3 linked regions of the Caballeronia sp. LZ062 genome follow. The protein of the gene in region 3 interacts with the protein of the main gene of each other region in a pairwise test. Links are inferred from orthologs where the notes say so. Each region holds a gene or a part of one and is shown on either strand. Other genes may lie near its edges. The genes, in order: P9239_RS18910, P9239_RS06255 and ndk.

Region 1 (5,481 bases), 1.8 Mb from region 3 along the record:
CTTCGTCGGAGCCGCAGCCTTCGCCGAGATCGGCGTTCAGATCGATCTGCATGATGATGTCGTTGGAAGTAGTCGTTGCGTTGAGTTGTCTGTCATCGCCCGATGCGTTCTTCGTGCATGGCGATGGCCGTTTCCACCTGGCTTACATACTGGCGTTCTTCCGCGAGCGCGTGGCGCGCTTCCTCAACGGATGTCTCGACAAAGCGCACGCCGCCGTTCAGCCGCACTTGCGCGAGCTTCCACAAGTCGGCCTTGATGACCGCGCCGATCTTCGGATAGCCGCCCGTGGTCTGCGCGTCGCCCATCAGGATGATCGGCTGGCCGTTCGGCGGAACCTGAATCGTGCCCGGCAGCACCGCGTGCGACAGCAACTCGGTCTTGGCGCTGCGTTCGAGCGGCGTGCCCGCGAGCCGGAAGCCCATGCGGTTGCTGTTCGGCGTGATGGTCCATTCGTCGTTCCAGAAGTCGCGCTGCGCTTCGTCGGTGAAGCTCGCGTACTCCGGGCCGCGCAGCACGCGGATCGGCGCGGCCCACGCGAGGCCGGGCGCGTGGCGGCCACGGCGCACGGGTTCATCGACGAGAACGAACTTGCACCACGCAGGCGCTTTCACGCCGAACGCCGGTTCTTCCGGCGAAAACGCGATGCCCTTGTGCGGCTGCGGCACGCCCACCGGCAAGCGGTCGCCGTCGCGCAACGCGCGTCCGCCGAGTCCGCCGAAGCAGGCGCCGAGATCGGTGCTGCGCGAGCCGAGCATCGGCAACACGTCGATGCCGCCCGCGATGCACACATAGCAGCGCATGCCGCGCTTCGCCGCCCGCAGCGTCAGTTCCTGGCCCGCGCGCACGGGCAGGCTCCACCACGAATAGACCGGCACGTCGTCGAGCGTCGCGCCGAAATCCGTGCCCGTGATCGCGATGCGCGTCGCGCGCTTGAAGCGCAGCACGGTCGGCCCGAATGTGACTTCGATGCCCGCCGCATCCGGCCGGTTGCCGACAATGCGATTGCCGATTTCGAGCGACAGCGCATCGAGCGCACCGCCCGAACTGACGCCCAGATGCCGATAGCCGTGGCGGCCGAGATCCTGCACCGAGGAGAGCACGCCCGCGCGAATCACGTCGATCATGCGCGCACCTCCACTGCGGTGAAGCGCACGCGGTCGCCGGGCTGCATGAGCGTCGGCGGATTGCGCGTCGGGTCGAAGAGCTTCACGTCCGTGCGGCCGAGCAGTTGCCATCCGCCCGGCGAGGTCGCCGGATAGATGCCCGTCTGCGCCCCGCCGATGCCGACCGATCCCGCCGGCACTTCCAGGCGCGGCTCGCGGCGGCGCGGCATGTGCAGCGCGGGATCGAGCCCGCCGAGATACGCGAAGCCCGGCTGAAAGCCGAGAAAGAACACGATGTATTCGGCTTGCGTGTGACGCTTCACGACTTCATCGACCGACAAGCCGACGTGCTCGGCCAGCGCCGCGAGGTCGGGGCCGTCGTCGCCGCCGTAGCGCACCGGAATGTCGATCTGCGTGCCTTCCGTGTCGGCGTGGCCGGCGACGTCCCATTGGGCTTCGAGTTGCGCCGCGAGGCTTTCGTAGTCGGCTTCCAGCGGATCGAAGACGATCGTCAGATTGTTCATGCCCGGCACGACTTCCACGACGTGCGGCAAGAGGCGCGCGTAATCCGCCAGCGTCCAGACGCGGCGCTGGCAGTCGATCGTGGCGGGCGGCGCGATATCGCAGACCAGCGCGCTTTCGCCGAGCGGATAGATTCGTGGTGTCGTCATGCGTTCGATGTGTCCTTCGGGCACAGCGGGCGCATTTGCGAATGACCGCATCGCCCGTTGTCTCGGAATGTTACATTGTCAATAAATTATCAAGAAATTATCAATACGCGTTTGTCTCGAGTGTCGCGCGAACGCATTGCGCTACACTGCGACGCACTTTTCTACGGTCATCGCCATGTCGCGTCACCCTACCAAGATCGTGTCGTCCGAGCACCTCGTCTCCGAAACCAGCGCGGAACTCTCGGAATTCGAGTACGCGCTCATCATGGCGAGCAACGCGTTCAACCGATGGATGGTGCGCTGTATGTCGGCGGCGGGCGCGAAGGACATGACGGCGGTGGAAGTGTCGCTCTTGCATCACGTGAACCATCGCGACCGCAAGAAGAAGCTCGCGGACATTTGCTTCGTGCTGAACATCGAAGACACGCACGTGGCGACCTACGCGCTCAAGAAACTCGTGGCGCGCGGCTACGTGACGAGCGAGAAAAGCGGCAAAGAAGTGTTCTTCACCGCGACGCCGGCAGGGCGCGAGTTGTGCGGCAAGTATCGCGAAGTGCGGGAAAGCTGCCTGATCTCCGCGCTGCGCGAAAGCCGGCTGACCAACGAGCAGATCGGCGAGGCCGCCCAGTTGATGCGCAACGCATCCGGCCTCTATGACACCGCCGCGCGCGCGGCGGCGTCGCTGTAAGCGCGGTTCAGTAGCGCGCCGCTTCGGTGACGATCGCATCGAGCGGCATGTCGTGCGATTCGCGCGGCAGAGCGCCGAGCTTGCCCATTTCATACGCTATGCCGATGGTCGCAGGCTTCTTCGCGACCGGCCACGCGGCCAGCGTGCGGTCGTAATAACCGCCCCCGTAGCCGAGGCGATACCGTTCCACATCGAAACCGACGCACGGCACGAGCAGCAATTCCGGCACCACGACTCTCTCTTCTTCCGGTACCGGAATGCGATAGCGGCCAGCCTTCATGGGCGATTGCGCGTGCCAGGCGTGAAAGGCCATCGGCGCATGCGGCTGCACGACGACCGGCAATGCGGCCTCGCGACCGTCGTCCGATGCGAGCCAATCCGCGATGACCGCGCGTGCGTCGAATTCGCCCGCCACCGGCCAATAAAAGCCGACGCATTTCGCCGCGCGCTCGTCGAGCAGCACGCGCAGCCGGTCGCCCAGTGCCGCATTACGCGCCGCTTGCGCGGGGTCTTCGGGCTGCGCTTCGCGACGCGCGAGCAGCGTGGCGCGCAGCGCGCTCTTCGGCTCCGCGCGGACCGGTTCCGCGCAAACGTTGCGTGCTATGCTTTCAACCGATCTTTGGACCACCTCGCGCTCCAGTAATAACGATGTCAAAACGCTTCAACCGAGTATATCTTGCGGTCGGCTACGTCCTGGCCGCCGCGACGCTCGTCGCCTGCGGAACGGCCTCGGCCGTCCGCCCGGACGCCGACTTTTCGCCGTCCTCCGACGATCGCGTCTTCATGCAGTTGCGCGAGGCGTCCCGAGCGAACGACGCCGGCCGTGCCGCCGGCCTCGCCGCGCAGATTCCGAATTATCCGGCGCCGGGTTACGTCGAGTACTTCACGATCAAGCCGCAGCTTTTCGATGCGCAAGGCCACGCGCGCCCGGACGCGCCGGATGCGCCGGTGCTCTCGTTCCTGCAACGCTACGACGGTCAGGCCATTGCCGACCGCATGCGCAACGACTACCTCGTGGTGCTCGGCGGCCGTCACGACTGGCGCAACTTCGAGCAGCAGTATTCGCGCTTCGTGCTGAATGACGACACGCAAGTCAAATGCTATGCGCTCGAAGCGCGCCAGTCGCGCGGCGAAAATATCACGGAGGCGGCGCGCGCGCTGCTCGTCGATCCGAAATGGTACGGCGACGGCTGCGTCGATCTGATCGCGGCGCTCGCGGAGTCCGGCCAGTTCTCGAGCGACGACATCTGGCAGCAGATTCGCCTCGCCTATGAGCAGAACTACACGACGACCGGCGCGAATATCGTCGATGCGCTCGGCCAGGAGCGCCCGAAGCCGGAACTGCTCGACAACGCCGTGAACAAGCCGCCGCTTTATCTCGCGCGCGGCGTCATGCCGAACACGCCGGCGCATCAGCTGACGCTGCTCGCGATCACGCGCATGGCGCGCAACGATCCGGCGATGGCTGCGGCCACGTTCAGTTCCGTCGCGCCGGGCCTCACGCCTGCGGAGCGCGCCATCGGCTGGGGCACCATCGGCTACCAGGCGGCGTTGAAGCGCATGCCGTCGGCGGCGGACTGGTATCGGCTGTCGGCGAACGCGCCGTTGTCGAATCCGGCCTACGAATGGCGCACGCGCAGCGCGCTGCTGGCGGGCGACTGGAACATGGTGCGCTGGTCCATCGAGCAGATGCCGCCCACGCTGCGCAGTCAGCCCGCATGGGTCTACTGGCATGCGCGCGCCGTCAAGCAGGCGGGCGACGCGGCCACGGCCAATCAGGAATTCCAGAGCATCGCGGATCAATACAACTTCTACGGCCAGCTCGCGCTGGAAGAGCTCGGCCAGAAGATCACGCTGCCGCCGCGCACGAGCGTCTCGGACGCCGAAATCGCGCAGATGCAGTCTGTGCCGGGCTTCGCGCTGGCGCAGCGTTTCTATGCGCTCAACATGCGGCTGGAAGGCAATCGCGAATGGAACTGGCCGCTGCGCAGCATGACGGACCGTCAACTGCTCGCCGCCGCGCAATACGCGAAGCGCATCGAGCTGTACGACCGCACCGTCAACACCGCCGACAAGACGAAGACCGAGCACGACTTCACGCTGCGTTATCTCTCGCCGTTCCGCGAGACCGTCGAGCGCGACGCGCAAAGCACCGGGCTCGACACCGAATGGGCCTACGGTCTGATTCGCCAGGAATCGCGCTTCATCATCAACGCGCGCTCGGACGTGGGTGCGGGCGGCCTCATGCAGTTGATGCCCGGCACGGCGCAGCTTGTCGCGAAGAAGATTGGTCTCGGTTCGCTGTCGCGCGCGCAGATGAACGACATCGACACCAATATCCTGCTCGGCACGAATTACCTGTCGATGATCTACAATCAATTCGACAACTCGCCGGTGCTCGCCACCGCCGGCTACAACGCCGGTCCGGGAAGGCCGCGTCAATGGCGGAAGGATTTGCGCGCGCCGGTCGAGGGCGCGGTTTTTGCTGAAACCATTCCGTTTTCCGAGACGCGCGATTACGTGAAGAACGTGCTGTCGAACACCGTGTATTACGCGGCGCTGTTCGAAGGCCGTCCGCAATCGCTGAAGGCGCGGCTGGGTTATATCGCGCCGTAAGCGCGCTTCGCGCCGCCGCGCTCGGCCATCCGTTCATCGGAAGCACGCGCGGCGGCTCGTCTCCATTTCAGCCCCGCATTCGTCAGCCAACCGGACAGCCGCGACCCAAGAGGCGAACATGCAACATCAGAACGTGGCGATCATCGGCGGCTCCGGTTTCATCGGCAGCTATCTCGTCAACGCGCTGGTCGATCTCGGCAAGAACGTCCGCATCGCCACACGGCGGCGCGCGAACGCGTCGCATCTGACGCTGTTGCCCGTGGACGTGCTCGAAACCGACGTGCACGATCCCATCAAGCTCGCCGCATTCGTCGCGGAAGCCGATGCGGTCATCAATCTCGTCGGCGTGTTGCAGGGGCGGCGCGGCGATCCGTACGGCCCCGAGTTCGCGCGCGCGCATGTC
Region 2 (5,402 bases), 930 kb from region 3 along the record:
GAATTCGCGCTCGGCAACTTCACCGCGCACGGCGTGAGGCACGACATCGTGATCGCGGGGCGCGTGCTCGCGCTGGACATGCAGCGGCTCGCAGCGGACCTGAAGCGCGTGTGCGAGGCGCAGATCGCGCTCTTCGAGCCGCGCACGAAAAAAGCGCCGGTGGACCGCTACGTGTTCATGACCGTCGCCGTCAGCGATGGTTACGGCGGGCTGGAGCATCGCGCTTCGACGGCGCTTATCTGCAATCGCACGGACCTTCCGGTGCAAGGCCGCCCGGAGATGACGGACGGGTATCGCACGTATCTGGGCCTGTGCAGCCACGAGTATTTCCATACGTGGAACGTGAAGCGGATCAAGCCGGCGGCGTTCGCGCCGTACGATCTGTCGCAGGAAAATTACACGTCGCTGCTTTGGCTCTTCGAGGGCTTCACGTCGTATTACGACGACCTGATGCTCGTTCGCAGCGGACTCATCAGCGCGGGCGATTATTTCTCGCTGCTCGGCAAGACCATCGGCGGCGTGCTGCGCGGCAGTGGGCGGCTGAAGCAGTCGGTCGCGCAGAGTTCGTTCGACGCGTGGGTGAAGTACTACCGCGCCGACGAGAACGCGCCGAATGCCATCGTCAGCTATTACCAGAAGGGATCGCTGCTCGCGCTGGCCTTCGATCTGTCGATCCGCGCGCAGACCGATAACCGCAAGTCGCTCGACGACGTGATGCGCCTGCTGTGGCAGCGATACGGCCGCGACTTCTACAACGGCAAGCCGCGCGGCATCCGCGAGGACGAAGTCGAGGCGCTGTTCGCGGAGGCGACCGGCGCCGATTTGCGCGCGCTCTTTCGCGATGGCGTGCGCGGCACGCGCGATTTGCCGCTCGATGCGTTGTTCGAGCCGTTCGGCATCGCGCTCGCTCCCGACATGCCGACGAACGGCACGGCCGGCAAGCCGTCGCTCGGGGCGCGCGTGCGCGGCGGCGCGGAGTCGACGCTCGCGGTCGTCCATGATGGCGGCGCGGCGCAGAAAGCAGGGCTCTCGGCGGGCGACGTGCTCGTCGCCATCGACGGATTGCGCGTCACCGGATCGAATCTGGACGCGCTGCTCTCGCGCTATCTGCCGGGCGCGCGAATCGAAGTCCACGCGTTTCGCCGCGACGAACTGCGCCGCACCGAAGTCCGTCTGGACGCGCCCGAAGTGTCGCGTTACGTGCTAACCGCGATGGATGGCCGCGGTCCGTCGAAGCAGTGGCGCGAACGCTGGCTGAAGGGCTGAGCGTCGGCACGAGCGGCAAACGTCGAAGGATTGTTCTACCGGTGCAACGATCCTTCACGGCGGCGCGGCTTTTTCCCGATCGTCGAAAAACGAAAAATGCTTCCTAACGCGGGCACGCTCAGCGCCCGCTCCTCACTCAGCAAGGAAGCCATCATGACGACGATTCTGCAAATCAATTCCGCCGCGCGTTCGCAAGGCGCTCAGTCGACGCTGCTCGCCGACGAACTCACCGCGAAGCTGCAACAAAGCAATCCCGGCGCGAAGGTCGTTGTGCGCAATCTGCTCGCCGACAACCTGCCGCATCTGGACGACGCCACGCTGGGCGCGTTCTTCACGCCCGCCGACAAGCGCACGCCGGAGCAAGCCGCCATCGACGCGAAGAGCATCGCGCTGATCGAAGAACTGCAAGCGGCGGATATCGTCGTGATCGCCGCGCCGCTCTATAACTTCGGCATTTCGTCGCAGTTGAAGGCGTATTTCGACCAGATCGCACGGGCCGGGATCACTTTCCGCTACACCGCGAACGGTCCGGAAGGTCTCGTGAAAGGCAAGAAGGTGTTCGTGGTGTCGGCACGCGGCGGCAAGTACGTCGGCACGCCGCACGACTCGCAGACGCCGTATCTGAAGTCGTTCCTCGGTTTCCTCGGCATGACCGATGTCAACTTCATCTACGCCGAAGGTCTGAACATGGGCGCGGACGCCGCCGGCATGGCGCTGGCGCAAGCGCGCGAGGCCATCGCGGCGCTGTAAGCGACTTCTAGAGCCGCCGATAGTCAAAACCCGCTGCGTGGTTCGATGCAGCGGGTTTTTTCATGCAGGCGGCAAGCGCCAGTCGATGGGCGCTCGTCCGTGTTCGACGAGATACGCGTTCGCCCGCGCGAAATGCCCGCAGCCGAGAAAACCGCGATGCGCGGAGAGCGGCGACGGATGCGGCGCTTCCAGCACGCAGTGCGCTTTGCCGGTGCCCTCAATCAACCCGCGCTTCGCCTGCGCGTGCGCGCCCCAGAGCATGAACACGAGGCCGTCGTGCCGCAGCGCCATCTCGTGGATGAGCGTATCCGTGCATTGCTCCCAGCCGCGCTTCGCATGACTGCCCGCCTTGTCGCGCTCGACCGTCAAGGACGTGTTCAGAAGCAGCACGCCTTGCTGCGCCCAGGCATCGAGACAGCCGTGCGACGGCGCAGCGAAGCCGAGACTCGCCTGAATTTCCTTGAAGATGTTGCGCAGCGACGGCGGCGGGCGCACCGGCGCGGGCACCGAAAACGCGAGGCCGTGCGCTTGCGGCGCGCCTTTGTCTTCGCCGTGATACGGGTCTTGACCGAGGATGATGACCTTGACGTCGCCGGGGCGCGTGAGACGCAGCGCACGAAAGACGTCGGCGGGATAGACGGTTTTGCCGGCGGCGCGCTCCGAATCCACGAACGCGCAGAGCGCCGCAAAGCGCGGGCTCTCGATAAACGGCATCAGATGCCGCCGCCAGTCGGCGGGCAGCGCGTCGAACTGGCTTTCGAGTGTCGGAAGCGCGGGCGCATTCGGCGCGCTCTCCGGCTCCGCGAAAAGGGAAGACTGACGATTCATGCTTCGGCGTTCTGGATACCGCTTTGCGGCTGCTCGCGCAGCCGGTAGCCGCGCTGCGCCTTGCTCAGATCTTCGGGGGCGAGTTCCGGAAACGCGCCGCGCGCTTCGGCGGAAAGCATTTCCAGCGCGTGTTCGTCACCAGATTTCAACTCGAATTCCAGCTCGCTGATCTCCGCGCGACGCGTTTCGCCATCCACATCCGCTGTCACTTCGCCGAGATCGAGCGCCACTTCGATCTGCGCGCCCTCATGCTCGACGTCCCACACGATGCGCTTGTAATCCGTGCGAAACAGCGCGATCAGTTCCGGCGCGGCGGCTTTCAGCGCCTCGCGGGCGGCTTCTTCGTCGCAGGCGGCGAGCAGCGCGTCGATTTCGAGCGCCTCGCCTTTCACCGGCATTTCCCATTCGTGGCGGCTATGCATGCCGGCCCGCGATTCGCCGAGCGTCTTATAGGTTTGCAGCCATTCGTCCGGCGTGCGGCGCAGGCGCAGCGCGGCCTTGGCCGCAGCGAGCGCGAGCGAAGGCGTGTCGAAGTACACGTTGCCGAGCTCGAACGGCCGGCCCGCGCCGGCGCGTTCGTCGAAGAAACGCGCCACGTCGTCATGTTGCGACGGCGGCAGCGCCAGCTTGATTTCGCGTTCCATTGCCACGATGCGGTCCCGTTAAAAGAACATGCGGGCGAGTTCCGCGCCCGGGTCGTCGGCACGCATGAACGCCTCGCCGACGAGGAAGGTGTCCACGCGCATGGCGCGCAGCCGCTCGACGTCGAGCCGCGACAAGATGCCCGATTCCGTCACCACGATACGGTCGTCCGGCATGGATTCAAGCATGCCGATGGTCGTGTCGATGGTCGTCTGGAACGTGCGCAGATTGCGATTGTTGATGCCGATGAGCGGCGTCTTGAGCGTGAGCGCGTCGCGCAGTTCGTCGGCGTCGTGCACTTCGACGAGCACCGCGAGACCCAGCGAATGCGCGTATGCCTCGAGGTCCTGCATCTGCGAGAGTTCCAGTGCCGCTGCGATCAGCAAGATGCAGTCCGCGCCCATCGCGCGCGCTTCGATCACCTGGTAAGGATCGACGATGAAGTCTTTGCGCAGCACCGGCAGGCTGCACGCGGCGCGCGCTTCTTCGAGATACGCGACGCTGCCTTTGAAGAACTGCACGTCGGTGAGCACGGAAAGGCACGCGGCGCCGCCTTTCTCGTACGAACGGGCGATGTCGGCGGGCACGAAGTCCTCGCGTATCACGCCTTTCGACGGGCTCGCCTTCTTGATTTCCGCAATCACCGCAGCCTGCCCGGCCGCGTGCTTCGCGCGCAATGCGCCGACGAAATCGCGCAGATCGCGTGCGCTCGCTTCGAGCTTCAGCTCTTCGAGCGGCGCGCTCTGTTCGGCGGCGCGGACTTCCTCGCGCTTGACCGCGATGATGCGGTCCAGAATGTCGCTCATGATGAATTCCGTTATTTGGTGAATTGCTGCGTGAAGCGTACCAATACCTCGACCTTCTCGCGCGCCGCGCCGCTTTCGATCGCTTCGCGCGCGGCGGTCATGCCGTCGGCGATCGAATCGCATATGTCGGCGGCATAGAGCGCCGCGCCCGCGTTCAGTATGACGATCTCACGCGCGACGCCCGCCTTGTTGTTCAGCGCCCCGAGCAGCATGGCTTTCGACTCCTGCGCGTCCTGCACTTTGAGCGAGCGGTTGGAGACCATCTGCAAACCGAAGTCTTCCGGATGAATCTCGTACTCGCGCACTTCGCCGTTTTTCAGTTCGCCGACCTTCGTCGCCGCGCCGAGCGACACTTCGTCCATGCCGTCCTTACCGTGCACGACGAGCACGTGTTTCGCCCCGAGCCGCTGCATTACGCGAACCTGAATGCCGACGAGGTCTTCGTGAAACACGCCCTGAAGCTGGTTCGGCGCGCTCGCCGGATTCGTCAGCGGCCCGAGGATGTTGAAGATGGTGCGCACGCCGAGTTCGCGCCGCACGGCCGCGATGTTCTTCATGGCCGGATGATGATTCGGCGCGAACATGAAGCCCATGCCGGTTTCGGCGATGGAGGCGGCCACTTGTTCCGGCGTCAGGTCGATGTTGACGCCGAGTGCTTCGAGCACGTCCGCGCTGCCCGACTTGCTCGACACGCCGCGGTTGCCGTGCTTCGCGACTTTCGCGCCGGCCGCGGCGCTGACGAACATGGACGCCGTCGAGATGTTGAATGTGTGCGAGCCGTCGCCGCCCGTGCCGACGATATCCACGAAATTGGAGTTGTCCGCGACCACGACATGATTCGCGAACTCGCGCATGACCGTTGCCGCCGCCGCAATCTCGCCGATGGTTTCCTTCTTCACGCGCAAGCCGGTGATGATGGCGGCGGCCATCACGGGCGACATCTCCGCGCGCATGATCTGGCGCATGAGATGCAGCATTTCGTCGTGGAAGATTTCGCGGTGCTCGATGGTGCGTTGCAGGGCTTCTTGTGCAGTGATCGTCATGTTCTCAAGCCCGCTTGCCGGACGGCGTGTTCTTCACGAAGTTTTCGAGCAGCGCATGGCCGTGCTC
Region 3 (5,316 bases):
AACCAGCTATCTTCCTTCACTTTCAGTTCGACGGCGTTCGCGCCCTTGCCGGTGCTTGCGACCGTCGCCGCCGAAGCCGCAGCCGCAGCCGCCGATGCTGCCTTCGGCGCCGGTGCGGTCGTTGCGGGAGCGCTTGCAGCCTGCACCGCCGTGATCGTCGAGGACGACGCCGGCAGCGCGTTCGTGCCGAGCGGACGCGGCATCGGCTGCTCGCCGGGCGCGGCCGCCACTTCGGGCAGCGACGCCTCGCCGGTATTCGCGGCGGCGGCTTCGTCGGGCGTCGCGACTTGCGACGCCGCGGGCTTGTCGCCCGACGTCGCGGCGACTCCCGCGCCCGTGCTCGACTTGATCCGCGCGAGCCATGCCGACGAATCGCCACCGGTGTGCCACATCACGAGCACTGCCAGCACCGCGACGATTGCCAGAACGCCCCACAGCCACGAACGCTTGCGACCCGACGAATTACCGAGCGGCACGGACACACGGCCGCGCGGCAATCCCGCGCCGGACGAGGCCGGCACCTTCAGATTGTGCTCGACCGGCATGCCATCGCGGCGGAACGCCTGCGTGAACGGCGCCGGGTCGGCACCAAGGATTTTGGCGTAGCTGCGCACGATGCCCGCGGCGAACGTCCGGTCGGGCAATTGACTGATATCGCCCTCTTCGAGCGCGGCAAGCTTCTGCGGCGACACCTTGAGCCGGGCCGAAACGTCGTCGATCGACCATGCTTTCGCGCTTCGGAGCTGCGCGAGACGCGCGCCGACTGCCTGCAGCGAGTCCAGCGTCACCGGCTGGCTTTCGCGCGATGCCGCCCCTCCGACTCGCGTCCGGGCATCATGCTGATCGCCGGACATTTCGTCGGTATGACTGCCGAAAGGCGTCGGGTGTTGCGGCTCACTCATCCCAAATTCCTCGCATCGATTCTTTTATATTGCGCTGCTGCGCCGTCAGTTTCCAAAGCACTGAACGATACAACCCTGGCGCCGTTGCAGACCGCTTTATAACAAAATGTTCGCCTTCGCGCGGCGTTCGCTTCATGGTCGCTGCCTGATCGCGGCCGTCGCGCCATGTCGACGCCCGGGCAGCCGCGATCCCGTCAGACCGCGCGCACCTCGATCACCTTGCTTCCTGAGCGGTTCGTGCGCTCGGCGAGCCGCGTGCGATCCTGCACCGCACCGGCGAGCTGACCACATGCCGCGTCGATGTCGTCGCCGCGCGTCTTGCGCACCGTCGTGACGACGCCCGCGTCGATCAGCACCTGCGCGAACCGTTTGATTTGCTCGTTCTTCGAGCGCGTAAGGCCGGATTCCGGGAACGGATTGAACGGAATGAGGTTGAACTTGCACGGCACGTCGCGCGTCACCGCGAGCAATTCGCGGGCGTGAGCCTCGCTGTCGTTCACGCCGTCCAGCATGCAGTACTCGAACGTGATGAAGTCGCGCGGCGCGACCTTCAGATACCGCTGGCAGGCCGCCATCAGCTCGCGCAACGGATACTTCTTGTTGAGCGGCACGAGCATGTCGCGCAGCGGATCGTTCGGCGCGTGCAGCGACACCGCGAGCGCCACGGGGAGATCCGCCGCGAGCCGGTCCATCATCGGCACGACGCCGGACGTTGAGAGCGTGACGCGGCGGCGCGACAGGCCGTAAGCGTTGTCGTCGAGCATCAGGCGCATCGCCGGCACGACGGCGTCGTAGTTGAGCATCGGCTCGCCCATGCCCATCATCACGACGTTGGTGACGACGCGCTCGCCCTTGCCCGGCCCGCCGACTTCGCGGCCGAGCGACTTGCGCAACGCAAACTCCGCCATGCGCAACTGGCCGATGATCTCGCCGGTCGTCAAATTGCGGGAAAAGCCTTGCTTGCCGGTGGAGCAAAACCGGCAGTTGACCGCACAACCCGCCTGCGACGACACGCAAAGCGTGCCGCGCGTCTCTTCGGGGATGAACACGGTTTCGACCGCGTTGCCGTTGCCGACGTCGATCAGCCACTTGCGCGTGCCGTCGGCGGAAACGTGGTCGCGAATGATGTCGGGCATCGCCAGCGTGGCGCGGCCCTTGAGTTTTTCGCGCAGCGATTTCGCGAGATCCGTCATGCCGTCGAAGTCGTCGGCACCGAATTGATGGATCCAGCGTTGCAATTGCTTGGCGCGAAACGGCTTTTCGCCGAGGCTACCGCAGTAAGCGACCAGCCCGGCGGCGTCGAGATCGAGAAGATTGACGGTGCTGCTGCTCGTCATGTCGAGTTCTGCCATTTCCAGATTGCGAAGCCCGGACATTCGCCCGGGACCGTTCGCGCCAAATTCCTGCTTATTCACAACTTTTTTTGCAGCTATTCTTGTGCTGAGGCGCGTTTGACCGCGCCCTTTGACAGGCGCGGCGACCAACACATGAATTAACGCGAGTAGACGTTCACTTCAGGGAAGAAGAACGCGATCTCCTGGCGCGCCGTTTCCGGAGCGTCGGAACCGTGCACGGCGTTCGCGTCGATGCTGTCGGCGAAATCGGCGCGGATCGTACCCTTGTCAGCCTTCTTCGGATCGGTGGCGCCCATCAGGTCGCGGTTCTGTGCGATTGCGTTTTCGCCTTCCAGCACCTGGATCATGACCGGACCCGACACCATGAACTCCACGAGGTCCTTGAAGAACGGACGCGCGGCGTGCACCGCGTAGAACTTCTCCGCGTCGGCGCGCGACAGGTGAACCATGCGCGACGCGATGATCTTCAGACCAGCGTTCTCGAAACGGCTGTAGATCTGGCCGATAACGTTCTTTGCCACTGCGTCCGGCTTGATAATCGACAGGGTGCGCTCGATCGCCATGAAAAACTCCAAAAAATGAACGGTTTACGGATTAAAACGAATCGACAATTGTAGCACGAAGCGATGTATGATTGCGATTGAAACCTTACGACGCCGTAAGGATCAAAGCATGCGTAGGCTGGCTGCATACAGGCTCTGAAATAGAGCGGGCAAGCATTGAATTCTGCGCGCGCCGCGGCCATATTGGAGCAAAACGCGGTATCGCAATGGAATCGGCCGTGCACCATTGCGGTACTAATTTTGGCTTAAGAGAGCGACGTTACGATCCCATGTAACCAGAATGTCGCGGTACAACTGAACGACGGACAATTGGAGCAAGGAGAAACCATGAACGAATCACCCTACGGCTTCGGCCGCACTGGCGCCGTCACCTCGGTCGAGGTGCGCAACAAGGTGCTGCGCAATACTTACTGGCTGCTGGCGCTTTCCATGGTGCCGACAGTGCTCGGCGCGTACATCGGGGTCGCGACAGGCTTTTCGCTGTTCGCCGCCACGAGCCCGGCGATGAGCTTCATCGCCTTCCTCGCCATCGCGTTCGGCTTCATGTTCGCGATCGAAAAGACGAAGAACAGCGGCATGGGCGTGGTCGTCCTGCTCGGCTTCACGTTCTTCATGGGCCTAATGCTCTCGCGTCTGCTGAGTTTCATACTCGGCTTCTCGAACGGGCCGCAGCTCATCATGATGGCGTTCGGCGGCACGGGCGTGATCTTCGCGGCCATGGCGACCATCGCGACCGTCAGCAAGCGTGATTTCTCGGGCCTCGGCAAGTTCCTGTTCATGGGCGTGATCGTCATCCTGCTCGCCGCATTCGCGAACATCTTCTTGCAACTGCCGGCGCTGATGATGACGATCTCCGTGCTCGCCATCGTGATTTTCTCCGCGTACATGCTGTTCGACGTGCAGCGCGTCGTGAACGGCGGCGAGACGAATTACATCAGCGCGACGCTCGCCATCTACCTCGATCTGTACAACGTCTTCACGAACCTGCTGGCGCTGCTCGGCATCTTCGGCGGCAACCGCAACTGATCGCGGAACGCTTCGCTGAGACAAAAAAAACCGGCCTTCGGGCCGGTTTTTTTTGCCTGCTGAAACGCGCGACGCGTCAGTCGCGCTCGAACAGCGCAATCGATTCGACGTGCGATGTATGCGGGAACATGTTCACGACGCCCGCGCCCTTCATCCGGTAGCCGGCCTCGTGCACGAGCAGGCCGGCATCGCGCGCGAGCGTCGCCGGATTGCAGGACACGTAGACGATGCGCTTCGGCAGAATCGCGTCGTCGCCGCTTTGCGCGATGTCCGCGAGCGCCTTCGACACCGCGAGCGCGCCTTCGCGCGGCGGATCGATCAGGAACTTGTCGAAGCGGCCGAGCGCCCGAATGTCGTCAGCGGTGACTTCGAACAGATTCCGGCACGCGAACGACGTGTGCCCATCGGCGCCGTTCGCCTTCGCGTTTTCGAGGGCGCGAGCCGTCAGCGCCTCGCTGCCCTCGATGCCGACCACTTCCCGCGACACGCGCGCGAGCGGCAGCGTGAAATTGCCGATGCCGCAGAACAGATCGAGCACGCGATCGGTGCGCGCCGGCGCCAGCAGGCTCAACGCGCGCGACACGAGCACACGGTTGATCTGATGATTGACCTGCGTGAAGTCGGTCGGCTTGAACGGCATGCGGACGTTGAACTCCGGCAGCGTGTAAGCCAGTTCGCGGTCGAGCGGATAGAACGGATAGACGGTGTCCGGGCCCTTCGGCTGCAGCCAAAACTGAACGCCGTGCTCGTCGGCGAACGTGCGCAGCAGGGCTTCGTCGGCTTCTGTCAGCGGTTCGAGAATGCGCAGGACGAGCGCCGTCACGTCCGAGCCGACCGCCAGTTCAATCTGCGGCATGCGATCGCGGATCGAAAGCGCCGCCACCAGATGACGCAGCGGCACGAGCATCGCGGAAACGTGCGGCGGCAGCACTTCGCAGCTCGTCATGTCGGCCACGTAGCTGCTTTTGCGCTCGTGGAAGCCGACCAGCACGCCGCCCTTCTTTTCGACATGGCGCACGGTGAGCCGCGCGCGATAACGGTAGCCCCACGACGGGCCGTGAATCGGCCGGAACATGGTTTCGGGCCGCAGTTTCGCCAGATGCTGCAGATTGTCTTCCAGCACGCGCTGCTTGACCGCGATCTGCGCGCGCACGTCCAGATGCTGCATCGAGCAGCCGCCGCACGTGCCGAAGAACTGGCATTTCGGGCGCGTGCGGATCACGCTTTCGCGCAGCACCTTGACGACCTGCGCCTGCTCGAAGCTCGCCTTTTTGCGATAGCTCGAATAGCTCACGCGCTCGCCCGGCAGCGCGCCTTCCACGAAAATGACCTTGCCCGGCTCGCCGTCCTCGTTCACCGTGCGGCCGACGCCGCGCGCGTCCATATCGAGCGCGTCGATTTCGATTTCAGGCGCGACGAACGACGGATCGGGCGTGACGGACTTCGCGGGCGCCGCGCGGCGGCGATGCG

What was found.
Region 1: the proteins of ndk (region 3) and P9239_RS18910 interact in binary tests that used the Escherichia coli proteins (3 or more experiments, as listed by UniProt). The link is inferred for Caballeronia sp. LZ062 from one-to-one orthologs.
Region 2: the proteins of ndk (region 3) and P9239_RS06255 interact in binary tests that used the Escherichia coli proteins (3 or more experiments, as listed by UniProt). The link is inferred for Caballeronia sp. LZ062 from one-to-one orthologs.

Annotation. Positions count from the first base shown.
Region 1 is NZ_JARTWB010000002.1:2,755,222-2,760,702, forward strand. What follows is about bases 1,287-4,266. They hold P9239_RS18910 (5-formyltetrahydrofolate cyclo-ligase), read right to left. Parts: upstream 3,103-4,266; coding sequence 2,470-3,102; downstream 1,287-2,469. Other genes in these bases: pxpB (5-oxoprolinase subunit PxpB), read right to left, coding at 1,287-1,774; P9239_RS18905 (winged helix DNA-binding protein), read left to right, coding at 1,950-2,462; P9239_RS18915 (transglycosylase SLT domain-containing protein), read left to right, coding at 3,111-4,266. In the rest of the region: 5-oxoprolinase subunit PxpA, read right to left, coding at 1-52; P9239_RS18895 (biotin-dependent carboxyltransferase family protein), read right to left, coding at 93-1,124; more of pxpB, read right to left, coding at 1,121-1,286; more of P9239_RS18915, read left to right, coding at 4,267-5,078; P9239_RS18920 (complex I NDUFA9 subunit family protein), read left to right, coding at 5,197-5,481. UniProt on the Escherichia coli protein: Involved in the removal of 5-formyltetrahydrofolate.
Region 2 is NZ_JARTWB010000002.1:40,345-45,746, forward strand. The notes cover bases 961-3,861. They hold P9239_RS06255 (uracil-DNA glycosylase), read right to left. Parts: upstream 2,845-3,861; coding sequence 2,077-2,844; downstream 961-2,076. Other genes in these bases: P9239_RS06245 (PDZ domain-containing protein), read left to right, coding at 961-1,266; P9239_RS06250 (NAD(P)H-dependent oxidoreductase), read left to right, coding at 1,420-2,016; P9239_RS06260 (CYTH domain-containing protein), read right to left, coding at 2,841-3,494; trpC (indole-3-glycerol phosphate synthase TrpC), read right to left, coding at 3,507-3,861. In the rest of the region: more of P9239_RS06245, read left to right, coding at 1-960; more of trpC, read right to left, coding at 3,862-4,292; trpD (anthranilate phosphoribosyltransferase), read right to left, coding at 4,304-5,335; P9239_RS06275 (aminodeoxychorismate/anthranilate synthase component II), read right to left, coding at 5,340-5,402. UniProt on the Escherichia coli protein: Excises uracil residues from the DNA which can arise as a result of misincorporation of dUMP residues by DNA polymerase or due to deamination of cytosine.
Region 3 is NZ_JARTWB010000002.1:971,420-976,735, reverse strand. Bases 1,108-3,922 are described here. They hold ndk (nucleoside-diphosphate kinase), read right to left. Parts: upstream 2,821-3,922; coding sequence 2,395-2,820; downstream 1,108-2,394. Other genes in these bases: P9239_RS10640 (Bax inhibitor-1/YccA family protein), read left to right, coding at 3,148-3,846; rlmN (23S rRNA (adenine(2503)-C(2))-methyltransferase RlmN), read right to left, coding at 1,108-2,239. Outside these bases: P9239_RS10655 (RodZ domain-containing protein), read right to left, coding at 1-902; more of rlmN, read right to left, coding at 1,097-1,107; 23S rRNA (uracil(1939)-C(5))-methyltransferase RlmD, read right to left, coding at 3,923-5,316. UniProt on the Escherichia coli protein: Major role in the synthesis of nucleoside triphosphates other than ATP. The ATP gamma phosphate is transferred to the NDP beta phosphate via a ping-pong mechanism, using a phosphorylated active-site intermediate.